3 regions of the Streptomyces sp. NPDC058663 genome follow, and region 1 is predicted to be linked to each of the others. Evidence: riboswitches for the same ligand, from Rfam matches in the RefSeq annotation. Region 1 holds a riboswitch; each other region holds the start of a gene.
The links. A riboswitch is a leader RNA that binds a small molecule or an ion and turns the genes downstream of it on or off. The one in region 1 is predicted to bind cobalamin.

Region 1 (6,913 bases):
CAGGATCTCTTCCGCGGCTCACTCGGGCGGTTGAGCACCTTCGCGCACGGTTGACGACCCGGGCGCCGCCCGGCCGCGCCGCCGTTCCGGTGATTTTCGGGGCAGCGGTCCCGCGTTTCGGGTCACCACAACGCCCTTCTCAGTTCATCTTCCGTTCACTCAGGTTGCTTACGTTCCTACAGCCACTGACCTCAAACGATTGCCTGGGTAAATGGAACACATCACGCTCCTCCTCGGAATCGTGATCGTCACCGCTCTCGTGTTCGATTTCACGAACGGTTTCCACGACACTGCCAACGCGATGGCCACCACCATCTCGACCGGCGCACTCAAGCCCAAGACGGCGGTGGCCATGTCCGCCGTGCTCAACCTCATTGGTGCGTTTCTCTCCGTCGAGGTCGCCAAGACGATCTCCGGTGGGCTCATCAACGAGAGCGGCATCACCACGGAAGTGATCTTCGCGGCGCTCGTCGGCGCGATCCTCTGGAACCTGTTGACCTGGCTGATCGGCCTGCCGTCCAGTTCCTCCCACGCACTCTTCGGCGGCCTCATCGGCGCCACCCTGATGTCGGTCGGCACCTCCGGCGTGAACGGCAGCGTCGTCATCACCAAGGTGCTGCTGCCCGCCATCGCGGCACCGCTCGTCGCCGGTCTCGCCGCGTACCTCGCCACCAAGCTCACCTTCAAGCTGGCGGGCAAGACGGACGAGAAGTCCACCGCGAAGGGCTACCGGGCGGGTCAGATCGCCTCGGCCGGCCTGGTCTCGCTGGCGCACGGCACCAACGACGCGCAGAAGACCATGGGTGTCATCACCCTGGCCCTGGTCACCGGCAACGTCCTGGCCCCGGGCTCCAACCCCCCGATGTGGGTCATCGTCTCGGCCGGTGTGGCCATCGCGCTCGGCACCTACCTCGGCGGCTGGCGCATCATCCGCACCATGGGCACCGGCCTCACCGACCTCAGGCCGCCGCAGGGCTTCGCTGCCCAGACCGGTGCCGCCACGGTCATCCTGGCCTCCTCGCACCTCGGCTTCTCCCTCTCCACCACCCAGGTCTGCTCCGGCTCCGTGATGGGTGCGGGTCTCGGCCGCAAGGGCGGCGTGGTCCGCTGGTCGACCGCGACCCGGATGTTCGTCGCCTGGGGTCTGACCCTCCCGGCCGCCGGCCTTGTCGCCGCCGGGGCGGAGTTCCTCACCGGGCAGGGCGCCTGGGGCGTCACCGCCACCGCGGTGCTGCTGGTCGCGGGCTCCGCGGCGATCTGGGTGCTGTCCCGCCGCAAGCCGGTCACCGCCGACGACCTCGACTCGACGCAGTCCGCGTCCGAACCCGCCGGTGTCGTCACCACCGCCATCGCGGCCGTCACCCCGCCCCCCGCCGGCCTCCTGGCCACCGACGGCCTCAGGGCCACCCTGCACTCCCCCGCCGCGAGCCCCGCCGAACCGGCCCGCCCGGCCGCCTCGGTCTGAGCGGCCCCGGAACTCTAGGAAAGCGACCGCATGAACATCGACTGGGCAGCTCTCGGCAGCGTCTTCGGCGTCAGCCTCGTGGCCACCGTCTCCCTGGTGGGCCTGTTCACCCTCGGCATCGTGGGCCTCTCCAAGCAGCAGTCGGCCGCCGCCTCCGGCGGTTCGGCGACCGCGGCGCGCACCGGCGCGTACGCCTGCTTCGCGCTGTGCGCGGCGGCCGTGGCGTACGGGATCTACCTGATCGTCATCTGACGCCCCGCCGTCCTCCGGCGCCCGCGAGCCCCGGACGTCCGCATTCCTTCGAGCCGCCCCGCGCCCCGTGCGCGGGGCGGCTCGTCGCGTGCGGGGTGGTGCTTCGGCGCACCGCCTCCCGCAGGTCAACCCCAGGTTGACGGTTGTTCGCAGGGCGTGGTGGACTGCCCGAGCCAATACGGCGGCATGGAGAGGAAGCCGGTGCGAATCCGGCGCGGTCCCGCCACTGTCACGTGCGACCCCGGTCGTCACGAAGCCAGGAACTCCCAGCCGCTCGTCACGTCGAACCAGGGCGCGGACCCTGAGTTAAGGACACTTCGCCATGCCCGGCTGCGGTTCACGCGGTTCAGCCCTTGTGCCTGCCCCGTCCGCCCTGTCCTCCCCCGCCCATGTCTTCGCCTGGGGCGCGGCCGCCGGATTCCTCGGCGACCTGCTGCTCGGCGACCCGCGCAGGGGCCACCCGGTGGCCGCCTTCGGCCGTGCCGCAGGAGCGGTCGAGCAGGCGCTGTGGCGCGACGACCGGGGGCGCGGCGCACTGCACACCCTTCTCTGCGTCGGCTCCGCCGCCGGGGCCGCCGCACTCGCCGCACGGGCGGTGCGCCACTCCCCCGTCGCCTCCGTCGTGCTGACCGCCGCCGCCACGTGGTCGGTCGTCGGCGGTACGTCGCTGGGCCGCGAGGCCGGGGCGATCGGCGGGGCGCTCGCCGCGGGCGACCTCGACGTGGCGCGCGAGCGGCTGCCGCACCTGTGCGGCCGGGACCCGCAGGCCCTGGACGGGCAGCAGATGGCGCGTGCCGTGGTGGAGTCCGTCGCCGAAAACACCTCGGACGCGGTGGTGGGCGCGCTGGTGTGGGGGGCGGTCGGCGGGGTGCCGGGGCTGGTGGCGTTCCGCGCAGTGAACACCCTGGACGCGATGGTCGGACACAAGTCGGCGCGCCACCGGCGCTTCGGGTGGGCTTCCGCGCGCCTGGACGACGTGGCGGGCTGGCCGGGCGCCCGGCTGACGGCCGCCCTCGCGGTCCTCGCCGGGGACGACCCGCGGGGGGCGCTGCGGGCCTGGCGCGCGGATGCGGCCAGCCACCCCAGCCCCAACGCGGGCCCCGTGGAGGCCTCGTTCGCGGGCGCGCTGGGCGTGCGGCTGGGCGGCACGCTCGCCTACGCAGGACGCGTCGAGAACCGGGCCGTGCTCAACGGGGAGACGGGCCGCCCCGTCGAGGTGGCGGACATCGAACGCGCGGTGCGGCTCTCGCTCCGGGTGAACCTGCTGGCCCTTGCCGTGTGTGCGGCCGGGCGCCTCGCCCTCGGGCGGGCAGCCCGCGGGCGCGCGAAGGGGACGAAGGCATGAGCGGTGGCGGGCTGTTGGTGGCGGGGACCACGTCGGACGCGGGCAAGAGCGTCGTCACGGCGGGAATCTGCCGGTGGCTGGTGCGCCAGGGGGTGAAGGTCGCCCCGTTCAAGGCGCAGAACATGTCGCTGAACTCGTTCGTGACCCGCGAGGGCGCGGAGATCGGGCGCGCCCAGGCGATGCAGGCCCAGGCCGCCCGCGTCGAGCCGACCGCGCTGATGAACCCCGTACTCCTGAAGCCGGGCAGCGACCGCTCCAGCCAGGTGGTGCTGCTGGGCAAGCCGGTGGGCGAGATGAGCGCGCGCGGCTTCTTCGGCACGGCCGGCGGCAAGGAGTACGGCGAGGGTGTCCAGGGCGGCCACCGCGAGGCGCTGCTCGGCACGGTGACACAGTGCCTGGCCGAGCTGCGCGAGAGTTACGACGCGGTGATCTGCGAGGGGGCGGGGAGCCCCGCCGAGATCAATTTGCGCCGTACCGACATCGTGAACATGGGCATCGCCCGCGCCGCGGACTTCCCCGTCGTGGTGGTGGGCGACATCGACCGGGGCGGCGTCTTCGCGTCCTTCTTCGGTACGACCGCGCTGCTCGCCGGTGAGGACCAGCGGCTGATCGCGGGGTACCTGGTGAACAAGTTCCGCGGTGACGTCTCGCTGCTGGAGCCGGGGCTCGACATGCTGGAGAACCTCACCGGGCGCAGGACGTACGGCGTGCTGCCGTACGCGCACGGGCTCGGCATCGACGAGGAGGACGGGCTGCGGGTCTCGATGCGCGGTGCGGTACGGGAATCGGTGGTCGCGCCGCCGTTCGGTGAGGACGTGCTGCGGGTCGCGGTGTGCGCGGTGCCGCTGATGTCGAACTTCACCGATGTGGACGCGCTGGCCGCCGAGCCGGGCGTGGTCGTGCGTTTCGTGGACCGGGCCGAGGAGCTGGCCGACGCGGACCTGGTGGTGGTGCCGGGGACGCGGGGCACGGTCAGGGCGCTGGCGTGGCTGCGGGAGCGCGGGCTCGCCGACGCCCTGGTGCGGCGGGCGGCCGAGGGGCTGCCGGTCCTGGGGATCTGCGGGGGGTTCCAGGTGCTCGGGGAGCGCATCGAGGACGAGGTGGAGTCCCGGGCGGGAGTGGTGGACGGCCTGGGCCTGCTGCCGGTGCGGGTGCGGTTCGCCCGGGAGAAGACCTTGGCGCGGCCGGTGGGTTCGGCGCTCGGGGAGGTGGTGGAGGGCTACGAGATCCACCACGGGGTGGCCGAAGTCCTGGGCGGGGAAGCCTTCTTGGACGGGTGCCGGAGGGGTGCCGTGTGGGGTACGCACTGGCACGGGTCGCTGGAGAGCGACACCTTCCGGCGCGCGTTCCTGCGGGAGGTCGCGGCGGCCACCGGGCGACGGTTCGTGCCGGCGCCGGACACCAGCTTCGGGGCGCTGCGCGAGGAGCAGTTGAACAAGCTCGGCGACCTGATCGAGGAGCACGCGGACACGGACGGACTGTGGCGGCTGATCGAGTCGGGGGCGCCGGTCGGGTTGCCCTTCGTGCCGCCGGGGGCGCCGGAGGTACGCGGATGAGAAGTGCCGTACGCGCAACAGCGGTTGCGGCTGTGACAGCTGTGCCAGGAACCACTATGGAGGCCGCATGAGTACGCCCTACCCCTTCACCGCGATCGTCGGACAGGACGACCTGAGGCTCGCCCTGCTGCTCAACGCCGTGTCCCCGGCGGTCGGCGGGGTGCTGGTGCGCGGTGAGAAGGGGACCGCGAAGTCCACCGCCGTGCGCGCGCTGGCGGCACTGATGCCGCAGGTGGCGGTGGTCGCGGGGTGCCGGTTCTCGTGTGATCCGGCGGCACCCGACCCGGCGTGTCCCGATGGGCCGCATCCGGGTGCCGGCGGCGTGTCGCGGGACGCCCGGACCGTGGAGCTGCCGGTCGGCGCTTCCGAGGACCGCCTGGTGGGTGCGCTGGACATCGAGCGGGCGCTCAGCGAGGGCGTGAAGGCGTTCGAGCCGGGACTGCTCGCGGACGCCCACCGCGGGATTCTGTACGTGGACGAGGTCAATCTCCTCCATGACCATTTGGTGGACCTCCTGCTCGACGCCGCCGCCATGGGCGCGTCGTACGTCGAGCGCGAGGGTGTGTCCGTACGGCATGCCGCGCGGTTCCTGCTGGTCGGGACGATGAACCCCGAGGAGGGCGAGCTGCGGCCGCAGTTGCTCGACCGGTTCGGGCTGACCGTGGAGGTGGCCGCGTCCCGGGACACCGATCTGCGGGTGGAGGTCGTACGCCGTCGGCTCGCCTACGACGACGACCCGGCGGGGTTCGCCGCCAAGTGGGCCGGGGAGGAGGCCGACCTCCGGGAACGGATCGTCGCGGCACGGGCCCTGCTGCCGCACGTCCGCCTCGGTGATGACGCCCTCCGTCAGATCGCCGCGACCTGCGCCGCGTTCGAGGTCGACGGCATGCGGGCGGACATCGTGATGGCCCGCACCGCGACCGCGCTGGCCGCGTGGGCCGGGCGCGAGGACGTGGCTGAGGAGGACGTACGGCAGGCCGCGCTGCTGGCGCTGCCGCACCGGCGGCGGCGCAATCCGTTCGACGCTCCCGGCCTCGACGAGGACAAGCTCGACGAGACGCTGGAGCAGAACAGCCCCCCGCAGACCGACGGGGACGGCGACGACCCTGACACCGACCCTGACGGGCCGGGCGGCGGCGGTCTCCCGCCGCAGCGCGACGGTGACGGCGGCGGCAGCCCCGACGCTCCGGAGCAGGGCGGGTCGGAGCAGGGCGAGACGCCCGAGCCGCCGGCGGACCAGCCCGAGCAGCAGCCCGCCCCGACCGGGAAGGGCGCGGGCGAGCAGCCCGCCGCCACGGCCGCCGAGCCGTTCCGCACAAAGATGCTGAGCGTGCCCGGCCTCGGCGAGGGTGCGGCGGGGCGCAGGTCCAGGGCGCGCACCGAGCACGGCCGTACGACGGGTGCGGTACGGCCCCGGGGCACGCTGACCAAGCTCCACCTGGCGGCCACCGTGCAGGCCGCCGCGCCGCACCAGCGGGCGCGCGGGCGCAGCGGGCGCGGTCTCGTGGTGCGCCGGGACGATCTGCGGCAGGCGACACGGGAGGGGCGCGAGGGGAATCTGGTGCTCTTCGTGGTGGATGCTTCCGGGTCCATGGCGGCCCGGCAGCGGATGAGCGCGGTGAAGGGTGCGGTGCTGTCGCTGCTGCTGGACGCCTACCAGCGGCGGGACAAGGTCGGCCTGGTGACCTTCCGGGGCAAGGAGGCGGAGGTGGCGCTGCCGCCGACGTCGTCGGTGGACGCCGCGGCGGCGCGTCTTGAACTGCTGCCGACGGGCGGCCGTACTCCGCTGGCGGCAGGCCTGCTGAAGGCGCATGACGTGCTGCGGGTGGAGCGGCTGCGGGATCCGTCGCGGCGGCCGCTGCTGGTGGTGGTGACGGACGGGCGGGCGACCGGGGGTCCAGAGCCCGTGGCGCTGGCCGGGCGGGCGGCACGGCTGCACGAGGCCGAGGGCATCGCCTCGGTCGTCGTGGACTGCGAGTCGGGGATGGTGCGGCTCGGTCTCGCGGCCGAGCTGGCAAGGGAGTTGGGCGGCACCGCCGTCACGCTGGACGAGCTGCGGGCGGACTCCATCGCCGGGCTGGTCAAGGACGTACAGGGCGCCGGTCGTGGCGCGTCGAGGAAGGCCGCTTAAATGCCGCAGGGACAGCCGGAATCCGTACCCGACGACGGGCTCACCACCCGCCAGCGCCGCAACCGGCCGCTGCTCATGGTGCACACGGGCATCGGCAAGGGGAAGTCGACGGCCGCGTTCGGCATGGCGCTCAGGGCCTGGAACCAGGGCTGGCCGATCGGGGT
Region 2 (6,913 bases), on a different contig from region 1:
GGTGGTCGCCCCGTGTCCGTACCGATATGCGGACAGGGGGTTACACAGCACGGTCCCAGCCCCTAGATTTCGCGCACGTTACGAGGATGATCGCGCGAGGGGACGGACCGTCATGGCAGAGCCGAGACCGACAGCCGAGACCGAGCAGAGCGAGGGCTCCCCCGGACCGGGCACCTCCCGCAGGCTGTCGCCCAAGTCGATCGTGATCTGGTCCCTGGTGGCGATCGTCGGCGCGGCCGGCTGGGCGGTGCTCGCCCTCTCGCGCGGCGAGGAGGTGTCGGCCGTCTGGATGCTGGCGGCAGCCCTCGGCTCGTACGCCATCGCCTACCGCTTCTACTCGAAGTTCATCGCCCACCGCGTCCTGAAGGTCGACAAGAACCGCGCCACCCCCGCCGAGCGGCTCAACGACGGTGTGGACTTCCACCCGACCGACCGCCGGGTCCTCTTCGGCCACCACTTCGCGGCCGTCGCCGGCGCGGGCCCGCTGGTCGGCCCCGTCCTCGCGGCCCAGATGGGCTACCTGCCGGGCACGATCTGGATCGTCGCCGGTGTGATCTTCGCCGGAGCCGTCCAGGACATGGTCGTGCTCTTCTTCTCCACCCGGCGCAACGGCCGCTCGCTGGGGCAGATCGCCCGCGACGAGATCGGCCCGGTCGGCGGCGCCGCCGCGCTGATCGCCGTCTTCGCCATCATGATCATCCTGCTCGCGGTGCTGGCCCTGGTCATCGTGAACGCGCTCGCCGAATCCCCCTGGGGCGTCTTCTCCATCGGCATGACCATCCCGATCGCCCTGTTCATGGGCCTGTACCTGCGCATCCTGCGGCCGGGCCGGGTCAGCGAGGTCTCCCTCATCGGCGTCGCGCTGCTGCTGCTGGCGATCGTCGCGGGCGGCTGGGTCGCCGAGTCCTCGTGGGCGAGCACCTTCACCCTGGAACCGGGCACGCTGGTCATCTGGATGGTGGTCTACGGATTCCTGGCGTCCGTACTGCCCGTGTGGCTGCTGCTGGCCCCGCGCGACTACCTGTCGACCTTCATGAAGATCGGCACCGTCACCCTCCTCGCGGTCGGCGTGCTCATCGCGCTGCCGAACCTCAAGATGGACGGCATCACCCAGTTCGCCACCAGCGGCACGGGCCCGGTCTTCGCCGGTTCGCTCTTCCCGTTCGTCTTCATCACCATCGCGTGCGGCGCGCTCTCCGGCTTCCACGCGCTGATCTCCTCGGGCACCACCCCGAAGATGATCCAGAAGGAGACGCAGATCCGCACGATCGGCTACGGCTCCATGCTGGTCGAGTCGTTCGTGGCGATCATGGCGCTGATCGCGGCCTGCATCATCGAGCCCGGCCTGTACTTCGCGGTGAACTCGCCGCTCGGCGTGGTCGGCGACACCGTCCAGGCGGCCTCCACTGCCGTCGGCAACCTCGGATTCTCCATCACCCCCGAGCAGTTGGCGCAGGCCGCCAAGGACGTCGAGGAACAGAGCCTGCTGCACCGCACCGGTGGCGCGCCGACCTTCGCGCTCGGCATGGCGGAGATCTTCTCGGCGGCCTTCGGCGGCGCCGCGATGAAGGCCTTCTGGTACCACTTCGCGATCATGTTCGAGGCGCTGTTCATCCTGACGACGCTCGACGCAGGCACCCGCGTCGGCCGGTTCATGCTCCAGGACATGCTCGGCAACGTCTACAAGCCGTTCAAGAACGTCAGCTGGAAGCCCGGCGTCTGGATCGCCAGCGCCATCGTCGTCCTCGCCTGGGGCTACTTCCTGTGGGTCGGCGTGCACGACCCGCTCGGCGGCATCAACCAGCTCTTCCCCCTTTTCGGCATCGCGAACCAGCTGCTCGCCGCCGTCGCCCTCGCCGTCTGTACCACGCTGCTCATCAAGTCCGGCCGCCTCAAGTGGGCCTGGGTGACCGGCGTTCCGCTCCTGTGGGACGTCGCCGTCACCCTCACCGCGAGCTGGCAGAAGATCTTCTCCGCCGACCCGAGGGTGGGCTTCTTCACCCAGCGCGCCGAGTACCAGGAGGCACTCGACAAGGGGCTGCAGAAGTTCAAGCTCGCCAAGAACCCCGAGCAGATGGAGACCATCGTCACCAACTCCACCGTGGACGGCGTCCTCTCGATCATGTTCGCCGTCCTCATCGTGGTCGTCCTCTTCGAGTCCGCCCGCGCCTGCCTCAAGGCGGTCCGGCACCCGGAGAACGTCAAGGTCAGCGAGACCCCGTACGTGGAGTCCACGTTCGTCGCCCCCGCCTCCCTCATCGCCACCAAGGAGGAGAAGGCGGAGCTCGCGGCCGCCGGCGTCGGCCCGGAGGGCGGCCCGCGCAGGACCGGGGAGCACGTGTGAACGGCGCGGCACTGCGCCACCGGCTCTCCCGGCTGCGCTGGTACGTCAGGGAACTGACCGGCGAGGCGGCGTACGACCACTACGTCGCCCACGTGCGCACGCGCGACCCGCACGCACCGGTGCTGACCCGCCGCGACTTCGAACGCCGCCGCACGGACGCCCGGGAGGGCGATCCGAGGCAGGGCTTCCGCTGCTGCTGAACCCTGCCGGGGACGGTCGTACGGCCCGGTGTCCCGCCCCTCGGAAAGGGGTGGGACACCGGGCCGCCGTCGTTGCACACTGCGCGCATGACTGCGACCACCCACGAAGACATCCTGATCCGGCCCGCCCAACTCCACGAACACTCCGAGGTGGGAGACCTCACCGCCCTCGCCTACCTCACCGACGGCCATCTGACCTTCGGTGAGGAGGACCCCTACCTGTCCGTGCTGCGCGACGCCCGCTCCCGTGCCGAGGGCGCCGAACTGCTGGTGGCCGCCGACACCGCGGGCACACTCCTGGGGACCGTGACGTACGCCCCGCACGGCAGCCCGCTCCAGGACATCGGCGTGCCGGGCGAGGCCGAATTCCGCATGCTGGCGGTCTCGCCACGGGCCCGGGGCCGCGGGGTGGGGATGCGTCTCGTACGGGCCTGCATCGCCCGCGCGCAGGCGGAGGAGGGGGTCGTACGGGTGGTGATGTCCACGTCGCCGACGATGCTCGGGGCCCACCGGATCTACCGCAGGCTGGGCTTCGTACGGACCCCGCAGCGGGACTGGGATCCGGTGCCCGGACTGACCCTGTTGACCTACAAACTGGAGCTCCAGACCACTTCTGACCCCCTTCCACTTGTGAAGGATCGACACACACGACACTAGATGTGGGGGGTGCTTCAACGAGGACCCACCACATGTATGCTCGTGCTCGCTGTCGCCGCAGGGGAATCCGGTGAGAATCCGGAACTGTCCCGCAACGGTGTGTCATGTGCGCTTTTGCGCACCGCCAAGTCCGAGGACCTGCCGACAGCGAGTCCGGCTCGACCGAACCGGACACCGATACGTCCGGGCCTCGCGGTTGGGCCGGTGGACGCCAGGCGACGTGTGCCCCTTTCCGGGGTGACGTGCGCCCGCGCGCCCCTTCCCCCCGCAGGCCCAGCGCCGAGCGAGGGAGAGCCCCCACGTGACCATCGCGCCAGTCGATCCGGCCACCGAAGCGGTACAGGGCAACGAAGGACCTCAGGACGCCCCCGGGACCGCGCTGCTGCGCACCCTGACCGACCTGACCGCCGACCTGCCCGACACCGACCCCGGCCGGGTCGCCGCCGCCGCTCTGCGCGGACGCAACGCGCGCTCGGACGCCGCCGAACTGCGGGAGCTCGCCACCGAGGGCGCCGCAGGGCTCATCTCCGAGGACCCCTCGTACTCCCGCCTGGCCGCCCGCCTGCTCGCCCGTACGATCCGGGACGAGGCCGCCACCCAGGGCGTGGGCTGCTTCTCCGAGTCCGTCGCCGTCGGTCACCGCGAAGGGCTCATCGCGGACCGTACGGCCGACTTCGTCGCACGGCACGCGGCGGCGCTGGACGCACTGATCGACCTCGAAGGCGACGACCGCTTCGAGTACTTCGGTCTGCGCACGGTCTACAGCCGCTACCTGCTCCGCCACCCGATCACCCGCCAGGTCATCGAGACCCCGCAGCACTTCATGCTGCGCGTGGCATGCGGCCTGGCCGATGACACTGTGCCTATCGAAACGACTGACGAGCGGGCTCTCGCCGAGGTCGCCTCCCTCTACCGCCTGATGAGCCGCCTGGACTACCTGCCGTCCTCGCCGACGCTCTTCAACTCCGGCACCCGCCACCCCCAGATGTCGTCCTGCTACCTCCTCGACTCCCCCATGGACGAGCTGGACTCGATCTACGACCGCTACCACCAGGTCGCGCGCCTCTCCAAGCACGCCGGCGGCATCGGCCTCTCGTACTCCCGCATCCGCGCCCGCGGCTCCCTGATCCGCGGCACCAACGGGCACTCGAACGGCATCGTCCCGTTCCTGAAGACCCTGGACGCCTCGGTCGCGGCCGTGAACCAGGGCGGCCGGCGCAAGGGTGCCGCCGCCGTGTACCTGGAGACCTGGCACGCGGACATCGAGGAGTTCCTGGAGCTCCGCGACAACACGGGTGAGGACGCGCGCCGCACCCACAACCTGAACCTCGCCCACTGGATCCCGGACGAGTTCATGCGCCGGGTCGACCAGGACGGCCAGTGGTCCCTCTTCTCCCCCGCCGACGTCCCCGAGCTGGTGGACCTGTGGGGTGCGGAGTTCGACGCCGCGTACCGCAGCGCGGAGGCCGCGGGCCTCGCCAAGAAGTCCATGTCCGCCCGTGAGCTGTACGGCCGGATGATGCGCACCCTCGCGCAGACCGGCAACGGCTGGATGACCTTCAAGGACGCGTCCAACCGCACCGCCAACCAGACGGCGGAGCCGGGCAACACGGTCCACTCCTCCAACCTCTGCACCGAGATCCTCGAAGTCACCAACGACGGCGAGACGGCCGTCTGCAACCTCGGCTCGGTCAACATGGGCGCGTTCGTCCTGGACAGCGGCGAGATCGACTGGGACCGCCTCGACGAGACCGTCCGCACCGCCGTCACCTTCCTCGACCGCGTGGTGGACATCAACTTCTACCCGACCGAGCAGGCCGGGAACTCCAACTCGCGCTGGCGCCCGGTCGGCCTGGGCGCCATGGGCCTCCAGGACGTCTTCTTCAAGCTGAAGCTGCCGTTCGACTCGGCGGAGGCCGCCGCGCTCTCCACGAAGATCGCCGAGCGGATCATGCTCGCCGCGTACGAGGCGTCCTGCGACCTCGCCGAGCGTTCGGGCCCGCTGCCCGCCTGGGACAAGACCCGCACCGCCCGCGGCGTCCTGCACCCCGACCACTACGGCGTCGAGTTCACCTGGCCGGAGCGCTGGGAAGCACTGCGCGCCCGCGTCGCCAAGACGGGAATGCGCAACTCGCTCCTCCTGGCCATCGCGCCCACCGCCACCATCGCCTCCATCGCCGGTGTGTACGAGTGCATCGAGCCGCAGGTCTCCAACCTCTTCAAGCGCGAGACGCTTTCCGGCGAGTTCCTCCAGGTCAACTCCTACCTGGTCCGCGACCTCAAGGCGCTCGGCGTCTGGGACGCCCAGACCCGCGAGGCCCTGCGCGAGTCCTCGGGCTCGGTCCAGGGCTTCACCTGGATCCCGGCCGAGGTCCGCGACCTGTACCGCACCGCGTGGGAGATCCCGCAGCGCGGCCTGATCGACATGGCCGCCGCCCGCACCCCGTACCTGGACCAGTCGCAGTCCCTCAACCTCTTCCTGGAAACGCCCACCATCGGCAAGCTCAGCTCGATGTACGCGTACGCCTGGAAGAAGGGCCTGAAGACGACGTACTACCTGCGCTCGCGCCCCGCCACCCGCATCGCGCGCGCCGCCGGCTCGCAGGCGTCCGCCTCGGCCCCGGCCCCCACCACCACCACTCTCCCCGCCCAGCAGGCGACGGACGCCGACGCGCTCGCCTGCTCCCTTGAGAACCCCGAGTCCTGCGAGGCCTGCCAGTAATGTCCGACAACTCCCAGAAGAACCTTCTCGACCCGGGCTTCGAACTCACCCTCCGCCCCATGCGCTACCCGGACTTCTACGAGCGCTACCGGGACGCGATCAAGAACACCTGGACCGTCGAGGAGGTCGACCTCCACTCGGACGTCGCCGACCTGGCGAAGCTGACGCCGGGCGAGCAGCACATGATCGGCCGCCTGGTCGCCTTCTTCGCGACGGGTGACTCGATCGTCTCCAACAACCTGGTCCTGACGCTCTACAAGCACATCAACTCCCCCGAAGCGCGGCTCTATCTCTCGCGCCAGCTCTTCGAGGAAGCCGTGCACGTCCAGTTCTATCTGACCCTCCTGGACACCTACCTGCCCGACCCGGACGACCGCGCGGCGGCCTTCGACGCGGTCGAGGAGATCCCCTCGATCCGCGAGAAGGCTCAGTTCTGCTTCAAGTGGATGGATTCGGTCGAGAAGATCGACCGCCTGGAGTCGAAGGCTGACCGCCGCCGCTTCCTGCTGAACCTGATCTGCTTCGCGGCGTGCATCGAGGGCCTGTTCTTCTACGGGGCCTTCGCGTACGTGTACTGGTTCCGCTCGCGGGGTCTGCTGCACGGCCTGGCAACGGGGACGAACTGGGTTTTCCGGGACGAAACCATGCACATGAACTTCGCGTTCGAGGTCGTGGACACCGTCCGCAAGGAGGAGCCCGAGCTCTTCGACGACGCACTCCAGCAGCAGGTCACCGACATGCTGAAGGAGGCGGTCACCGCCGAGCTCCAGTTCGGCCGTGACCTGTGCGGCGAGGGCCTGCCGGGCATGAACACGGAGTCCATGCGCCAGTACCTGGAGTGCGTCGCCGACCAGCGCCTGGAGCGCCTCGGCTTCCCGAAGGTGTACGGCTCCTCCAACCCGTTCTCCTTCATGGAGCTCCAGGGCGTCCAGGAACTGACGAACTTCTTCGAGCGCCGCCCGTCGGCGTACCAGGTGGCGGTGGAGGGAA
Region 3 (6,913 bases), on a different contig from region 1:
GGTAGAGCATCACCCAGTCCGGGTGCTCGGCGCTGAGCTCCTTGGCGACCCGCACCGCCGTGTTGGAACCGCCCGCCGCCGGGGAGGAGATGATCTCGGCGCCCCACATGGCCAGCAGGTCGCGGCGCTCCTGGGAGGTGTTCTCGGGCATCACGCAGACGATGCGGTAGCCCTTGAGCTTGGCGGCCATGGCCAGGGAGATGCCGGTGTTGCCGCTGGTGGGCTCCAGGATGGTGCAGCCGGGGGTGAGCCGGCCGTCCTTCTCGGCCTGCTCGACCATGTGGAGCGCGGGGCGGTCCTTGATCGACCCCGTCGGGTTGCGGTCCTCCAGCTTCGCCCAGATCCGCACGTCGGCGGAGGGCGAGAGGCGGGGCAGCCTGACCAGGGGGGTGTTGCCGACCGCGGCGAGCGGGGAGTCGTAGCGCATGTCAGCGGGAGCCGCCCGCGACCGCGGGCAGGATCGTCACGCTGTCGCCGTCGGCGAGCTTGGTGGAGATGCCGTCCAGGAAGCGGACGTCCTCGTCGTTGAGGTAGACGTTGACGAAGCGGCGCAGCTCGCCCTTGTCGACGATGCGCTCCTGGATGCCGGCGTGGCGGCTCTCCAGGTCGGCGAGGAGGTCGGCGAGGGTTTCGCCACTGCCCTCGACGGCCTTGGCGCCGTCGGTGTGGGTGCGGAGGATGGTGGGGATGCGGACCTCGATGGCCATGGCTTGCGGCTCCTTCTCGGGAGTACGTGCGCGAAAGTCGGGGTGCTTGCGCGGAAGTCGTTGTGCTGCGGAGACGGGCGCGCGGCAGGTCGTCCTCCCCCGCGGGGGTGTTGCGGATCGTTCGCAGAGGTGCGGGCCGGTCAGGCGGCCGTACAGAGCGTGCTGCCGAGGCGGCACAGATCGACGTGCAGGCGCGCCACAAGCAGCGGGCTGCCGGGCCTCGTCTTCGCTGTCACGTCAGGGGGAACCATGCGGTCATCGTATAGATTCCCGGCCCGGATCCGGGCATGTGATCTCGCATGCTGAGAGGAAGGTGTTCAGCTGGTGGACGGCGGGAGGTAGACGACGGTCGGGGCGCCGGTGGCCGGGTGCAGGCTGACCTCGGCGTTCACCCCGTAGACCCGCTTGAGGAGGTCGGGTGTGAGGACCTCTTCGGGGGTGCCTTCGGCGACGATCCGGCCGGCGTCGAGCACGTAGAGCCGGTCGCAGTAGTAGGCGGCGAGGTTGAGGTCGTGCAGGGCGAGGAGGTTGGTGGTGCCCAGGTCGCGGACGAGGGAGAGCACTTCGAGCTGGTAGCGGATGTCGAGGTGGTTGGTGGGTTCGTCGAGGACGACCAGGGCGGGCTGCTGCACCAACGCCCTTGCCACCAGGGCGCGTTGGCGTTCGCCGCCGGAGAGGGAGGGGAAGGGGCGGTCGTCGAGGTCCGCGATGCCGACCCGTTCCAGGGCCTCGCGCACGAGGGCGGCGTCGGCGGCGGTGTCGCTCTCCCAGAACTTCTTGTGCGGGGAGCGGCCCATCGCGACGACCTCGCGCACGGTCAGCTCGAAGACCGCCTGTCCGTCCTGCGGGACGGTGGCCAGGCGCCGGGCGCGGGCCTTGGCGCCGATGGTGTGCAGGTCGTCGCCGTCGAGGAGGGCGCGGCCGTGGGTGGGGGTGAGGGTGCCGTAGACGCAGCGCAGGAGGGTGGTCTTGCCGCTGCCGTTGGGGCCGACGAGGCCGACGGTCTCGCCCGCGCCCGCGGTCAGGTCCACGGAGTCGACGAGGTGGCGCCCTTCGACGCCGTACGACAGCCCTTCGGTGCGCAGGACGGTCATGCCGGGGCTCCTTCGGGGCGGCGGCGCAGCAGCCACAGGAAGAACGGGCCGCCGATCAGGGCGGTGAGGATGCCGACCGGGATGTCCTGGGGTTCGGCGATGACGCGGGCGCCGAGGTCGGCGAGGACCAGGAAGGCGGCGCCCGCGAGGGCGACGACGGGCAGCAGGGTGCGGTGCGGTGCGCCGACGAGCATCCGGGCGGCGTGCGGGACGAGCAGTCCGATGAAGCCGATCGCCCCGGACACCGACACCAGGACGCCGGTGACCAGCGAGGTCAGGACGAAGACGGCGGCCCGGAAGCGGGAGGTGTCGAGTCCGAGTACGGTCGCGCCCTCCTCCCCCACCAGCATCAGATCCAGCGGTCTGGCGAGTGCGACGAGCAGTGCGGTCCCGGTGGCGAGGACGGCGGCGGGCAGCGGCAGCATGTCCCAGCGGGCGCTGCCGAGGCCGCCCAGCGTCCAGTACATCGCCTCCTGGAAGTGCTCGCGCTTCGCCGAGGTCACCATGATCAGGCTGGTGAGTGCGGACAGGATGTAGGCGACGGCGACGCCGGCGAGCACGAGGCGGGTGCCGGTCATCTGTCCGCCACGCCGGGCCAGGGTGTAGACGAGGACGAGGGCCAGGAGCGATCCGGCGAAGGCTCCGGCGGGCATGGTGACCGTCGTCGCGAGCCCCAGGCCGCTGCCGATACCGAAGACGATCACCAGGACGACCCCGGCCGAGGCTCCGGAGGAGATGCCGAGGAGGTAGGGGTCGGCGAGCGGGTTGCGCACGAGGGCCTGGAGCACCGTGCCGACGACGGCGAGACCCGCTCCGACGACCGCCGCGAGCAGGACGCGCGGCATCCGCACGTCCAGGACGATGGTCCGGAAGGGGCTCGGTCCGGCGCCGCCCGTGACGATGTCGAGGACCTGTCCGGCCGGGATCCGTACCTGTCCCAGGGCGAGTCCGGCGACCATCGCCGCCGCGAGTGCGGCGGCGAGGACGGTCAGGGCGAGGGTGTAGCGGAGCGGCCCGCGGGCGGGCGGGGTCCGGCAGCTCACGGCCGGTTACTTCTTGAGCTCGGGGTGGAGCTGGAGGGCGAGGCGTTCGATGGCGGCGGGGGCGCGGACGCCGACCACCAGCTCGGAGAGCGGCATGACGGCGAACTTCTTGTTCCTGATCGCCGGGACGTCCGCGAGGGCCGGGTCGTCGAGGAGGCGCTTCTTCTTCTGTGCGACGGTCGTCGACCCGTAGTCGATGATCAGGATCACGTCGGGCTTGCGGGTGACGATCTGTTCCCAGGAGGTGTCGGCGAAGGCCTTGGGGAGGTCGGCCATGATGTTCGTCCCGCCGGCGCGGGTGATCATCTCGTTGGCTATGCCCTTGCCGCCGGCGGTCTGGGCGGACTTGTCGCCGCTGTCGTACGCGAAGACCTTGACGGGCGGGACGCCGTTGAGGCGGGTTTCGGTGCGGGTGATGGTCTTCTTCGCTTCGGCGACCCAGGCGTCGGCGCGGTCGGCCACGCCGAACGTCCGCCCGGTCTCGGCGACTTCGCGGTAGATGTCGTCGACGGCGGACCTGCCCGACGTGCAGTACTCGATGTTGAGGCGGGACTCGATGCCGGACTTCTTCAGCTGTTCGCGGCTGCGGCCCTGCTTGGGGTCGAAGGCGGAGGCGTAACCGCCGTACACGAAGTCGGGGTTGGCTGCGAGGAGCTTCTCCTGGGAGGGGTACTCCTTGGCGACGACGGGGAGCTCGGCGTAGTCGGCGGCGTACTTCTCCAGCACCTTGTCGTCGAGGTAGGCGGTGCCGGTGACCGACTTCGCGAGGCCGAGTTCGAGGAGGACCTCGGTGGCGTGCTGGTTCATCGCCAGCGCGCGGGCGGGGGGCTTGGTGAAGGTGGTCTTCACCCCGCAGTTCTCGACGGTGTACGGGAAGCCGGGGGCGGCCGGGGCCTTGCCGGCGGTGGGGGCGTTGCTTGTGGTGCAGGCGGTGAGCGGGAGCAGGACGGCGGCCATGAGGGCCGCGCGGGTGCGCCAGGACATGCGAGTGCCTCCTCGGGGGATTTCCACGTCCCCTGTACGGATGGGAGGCGGCAGGCCAGTTCCTGGCTTCCGGCCCGCGGGGCGGGCCGGTCACAGTGGCGGGACCGTGCCGGATTCGCACCGGCTTCCTGGGGGCTGCCGCCCACGTCGCGCACAGTGTCTCACCCGGCGGTCCGGGCAGAGGCCGGGGCCTACCCCACCACCTGGACCTCTTCCTCCGTGATCACGGCGTCGACGATCCGGTACGAGCGGAACTGGAAGTCGCCCAGTCCTTCGGTGTCCGCGGTGGAGACCAGGACGTAGTGCGCGCCGGGTTCGTTGGCGTAGGTGACGTCCGTGCGGGAGGGGTAGGCCTCGGTGGCGGTGTGGGAGTGGTAGACGATGACCGGCTCCTCGTCGCGGTCGTCCATCTCGCGGTAGAGCTTGAGGAGGTCGCCCGAGTCGAACTCGTAGAAGGTCGGCGAGCGGGCGGCGTTGAGCATGGGGATGAAGCGCTCGGGCCGGCCGGTGCCCTCGGGGCCCGCGACCATGCCGCAGGCCTCGTCGGGGTGGTCGGCGCGCGCGTGGGCGACGATCTGGTCGTACAGGGCCTGGGAAAGGGTCAGCATGGGGCCCAGGATATGCAAACGGTCCCGCCCGTACCGAGGAGTGGTACGGGCGGGACCGGATGGTGAGACGGGCGTCGGTCGGCGCGGGCCGCAAGGACTCCCGCGGCGTCCGGCGCGCGGACCCGGGAGGTCAGTCGAGGTTGTCGAAGGTGTGCATGGCCGCGGTGTTGTCGTCGTCGGTCTCGGAGCGCGTGACGCCGCCCTGGCCGGGCTTGTTCTTCATGACCAGGTAGGAGACGCCGAGCAGCAGCGCCCACACCGGTGCGCAGTACAGGGAGATCCTGGCGTCCTTGTCGATGCCCATCAGGACGATGACCATGCCGATGAAGAGCAGCGCGAACCAGCTGGTGTACGGGGCTCCGGGGGCGCGGAAGCTGGACTTCGGCAGGACGCCGCGGTCGGAGAGCTTCCGGTAGCGGATCTGCGAGACGAGGATCATGATCCAGGCCCACATGCCGGAGATGGTGGCGAAGGAGACGACGTAGTTGAACGCCTCGCCCGGCCACTGGTAGTTGATCCACACGCCGACCAGCATCAGCGCCGCCGAGAAGGAGGTGCCGGCCAGCGGCAGTCCACCGGCGGTCAGCTTGGTGAAGAGCTTCGGGGCCTGCCCGTTCAGCGCCAGGTCGCGCAGCATGCGGCCCGTGGAGTACATGCCGGAGTTGCAGGAGGAGAGGGCGGCGGTGAGGACGACGAAGTTGACGATGGCTGCGCCGACGCCGAGGCCCATCTTCTCGAAGGCGGCGACGAAGGGGGAGACGCCCGGCTGGAAGTGCGTCCACGGCACGACCGACAGGATCATGATCAGCGCGCCGACGTAGAAGACGGCGATGCGCCACGGCACCGTGTTGATGGCCTTCGGCAGGACGGTCTTCGGGTCCTTCGATTCACCGGCGGTCACACCGACCAGCTCGACGGCGAGGAAGGCGAACATGACCATCTGAAGGGTCATGAGGGTGGAGCCGATGCCCTTGGGGAAGAAGCCGCCCTCGGACCACAGGAGCGAGACGGACGCGGTGTCACCTGCGTCCGAGAAGCCGATCGTCAGGACGCCGACGCAGATCAGGATCATGCCGATGATGGCGGTGACCTTGACCATCGAGAACCAGAACTCCAGCTCACCGAAGAGCTTCACGGAGATGAGGTTGGCGCAGAAGAGGACGACGGTGAAGATCAGCGCGAAGACCCACTGCGGCTGATCGAGCCAGCCTGTCGCGTCCTTCGTCCAGTACTGCATGTACTTGGAGGCGGCGGTGACCTCGGTGATGCCGGTGACGACCCAGAAGAGCCAGTACGTCCAGCCGGTCACGAAGCCCATGAAGGGGCTGACGAACTCGCGGGCGTAGTCCGAGAAGGAGCCGGACACCGGGCGGTACATCAGCAGCTCGCCGAGGGCCCGCATGATGAAGAAGATGACCAGACCGGCGATCGCGTACGCGAGGATCAGGCTGGGTCCGGCCTTGGAGATGCCCTTGCCCGCGCCGAGGAAGAGGCCGGTGCCGATGGCGCCGCCGATGGCGATCATCTGGATCTGGCGGGCTCCGAGGCCACGCTGGTAGCCCTCGCCGGACTCGCCCTGAGGGACGTCGGTCCCGGCCTCATTGCCGTCGCCGTGCTGCTTGTCGACCTGCGCTGAGGTCATGGTCGTGCGCCTTTCTCCATGCGATCCGGCCATGTCGCTCGCTGCGTGGCTCGGACCGACTGTGACGATCCTTTGGCGGGGCGTGTGCCCCCGGATGTGGATGGAGTGCATCGCCGGGTTCGTCCGGCGTCAGCGCCCCCACGGGACAGGGGTGGCGTCCGTGGGTGGTCGTGCAGATCTATCACGGTCGACGGCGTGATCGACTGGAGGTTTGTGCCCTATTGCACAGGCAAAAGCAGACAAAGCTCCCCTGCGGCGGCAAAGCGCCCAGGGGAGGTGATCCGATCGTTATCCGGATTTGAGCGTCCGCTGAGCGAACGCTTACGGAACGCGCGGTGAACCCACACCGACGGCACACATGCCGGCACCGCTCAGCCCGACGGCCCTCGCACCGGCAGCCCTCACCCCGACGGCAGCAACGTCTCGACGAGGGATTCCTGGAGCCCGCCCAGCCACAGGTACGCCATCACCATCGGCTTGCGGGGGTCCTCGTCGGGCAGCGCGTACAGCTCGTCGCTCTCGTCCTCGTCCGTGATGTCGAGACGCGAGGCGATCGTGAGGCGCAGGTCGTTGAGCGTGCCGAGCCAGCGCCGCGACTGATCGGGCGACAGCGTCAGGACGAGGCCGCTCGCGCCTTCCGCGTCGTCGGCCGCCAGCGCGTCCAGGTCCCGCACGACGGACAGGGCGTCGTCGCGCTTGCGGGTGCGCAGGTCGTTCTCGGTGAAGCGGCGGAACTCGGCGGAGGCGTCCAGCAGTTCCTTGTCGGGCTCCGCCTTGGGGTCGATGTACGCCTCGGGGAAGAGCCGCGCCAGCGCCGGGTCGGTGGGCGCCTCAC

Region 2: it holds a riboswitch for cobalamin, as region 1 does, so the genes downstream of both, ACFWVV_RS33870 (ribonucleoside-diphosphate reductase subunit alpha) here and ACFWVV_RS04525 (cobalamin biosynthesis protein) in region 1, are expected to answer to the same signal.
Region 3: it holds a riboswitch for cobalamin, as region 1 does, so the genes downstream of both, ACFWVV_RS29680 (ABC transporter substrate-binding protein) here and ACFWVV_RS04525 (cobalamin biosynthesis protein) in region 1, are expected to answer to the same signal.

Annotation. Positions count from the first base shown of each region.
Region 1 is NZ_JBHXRV010000004.1:149,279-156,191, reverse strand. It holds gene ACFWVV_RS04535 (anion permease) at 212-1,465, shown strand; gene ACFWVV_RS04530 (hypothetical protein) at 1,496-1,717, shown strand; cobalamin riboswitch at 1,861-2,003, shown strand; gene ACFWVV_RS04525 (cobalamin biosynthesis protein) at 2,040-3,062, shown strand; gene ACFWVV_RS04520 (cobyric acid synthase) at 3,059-4,618, shown strand; gene ACFWVV_RS04515 (putative cobaltochelatase) at 4,686-6,749, shown strand; gene cobO (cob(I)yrinic acid a,c-diamide adenosyltransferase) at 6,750-6,913, shown strand, end outside.
Region 2 is NZ_JBHXRV010000066.1:118-7,030, reverse strand. It holds gene ACFWVV_RS33885 (carbon starvation CstA family protein) at 185-2,344, shown strand; gene ACFWVV_RS33880 (YbdD/YjiX family protein) at 2,341-2,544, shown strand; gene ACFWVV_RS33875 (GNAT family N-acetyltransferase) at 2,632-3,201, shown strand; cobalamin riboswitch at 3,221-3,362, shown strand; gene ACFWVV_RS33870 (ribonucleoside-diphosphate reductase subunit alpha) at 3,503-5,923, shown strand; gene ACFWVV_RS33865 (ribonucleotide-diphosphate reductase subunit beta) at 5,923-6,913, shown strand, end outside.
Region 3 is NZ_JBHXRV010000048.1:57,862-64,774, forward strand. It holds gene ACFWVV_RS29655 (PLP-dependent cysteine synthase family protein) at 1-427, opposite strand, end outside; gene ACFWVV_RS29660 (MoaD/ThiS family protein) at 429-707, opposite strand; gene ACFWVV_RS29665 (putative leader peptide) at 848-958, opposite strand; gene ACFWVV_RS29670 (ABC transporter ATP-binding protein) at 1,025-1,801, opposite strand; gene ACFWVV_RS29675 (FecCD family ABC transporter permease) at 1,798-2,844, opposite strand; gene ACFWVV_RS29680 (ABC transporter substrate-binding protein) at 2,851-3,828, opposite strand; cobalamin riboswitch at 3,864-3,989, opposite strand; gene ACFWVV_RS29685 (Mov34/MPN/PAD-1 family protein) at 4,020-4,436, opposite strand; gene ACFWVV_RS29690 (amino acid permease) at 4,567-6,078, opposite strand; gene ACFWVV_RS29695 (DUF2017 domain-containing protein) at 6,480-6,913, opposite strand, start outside.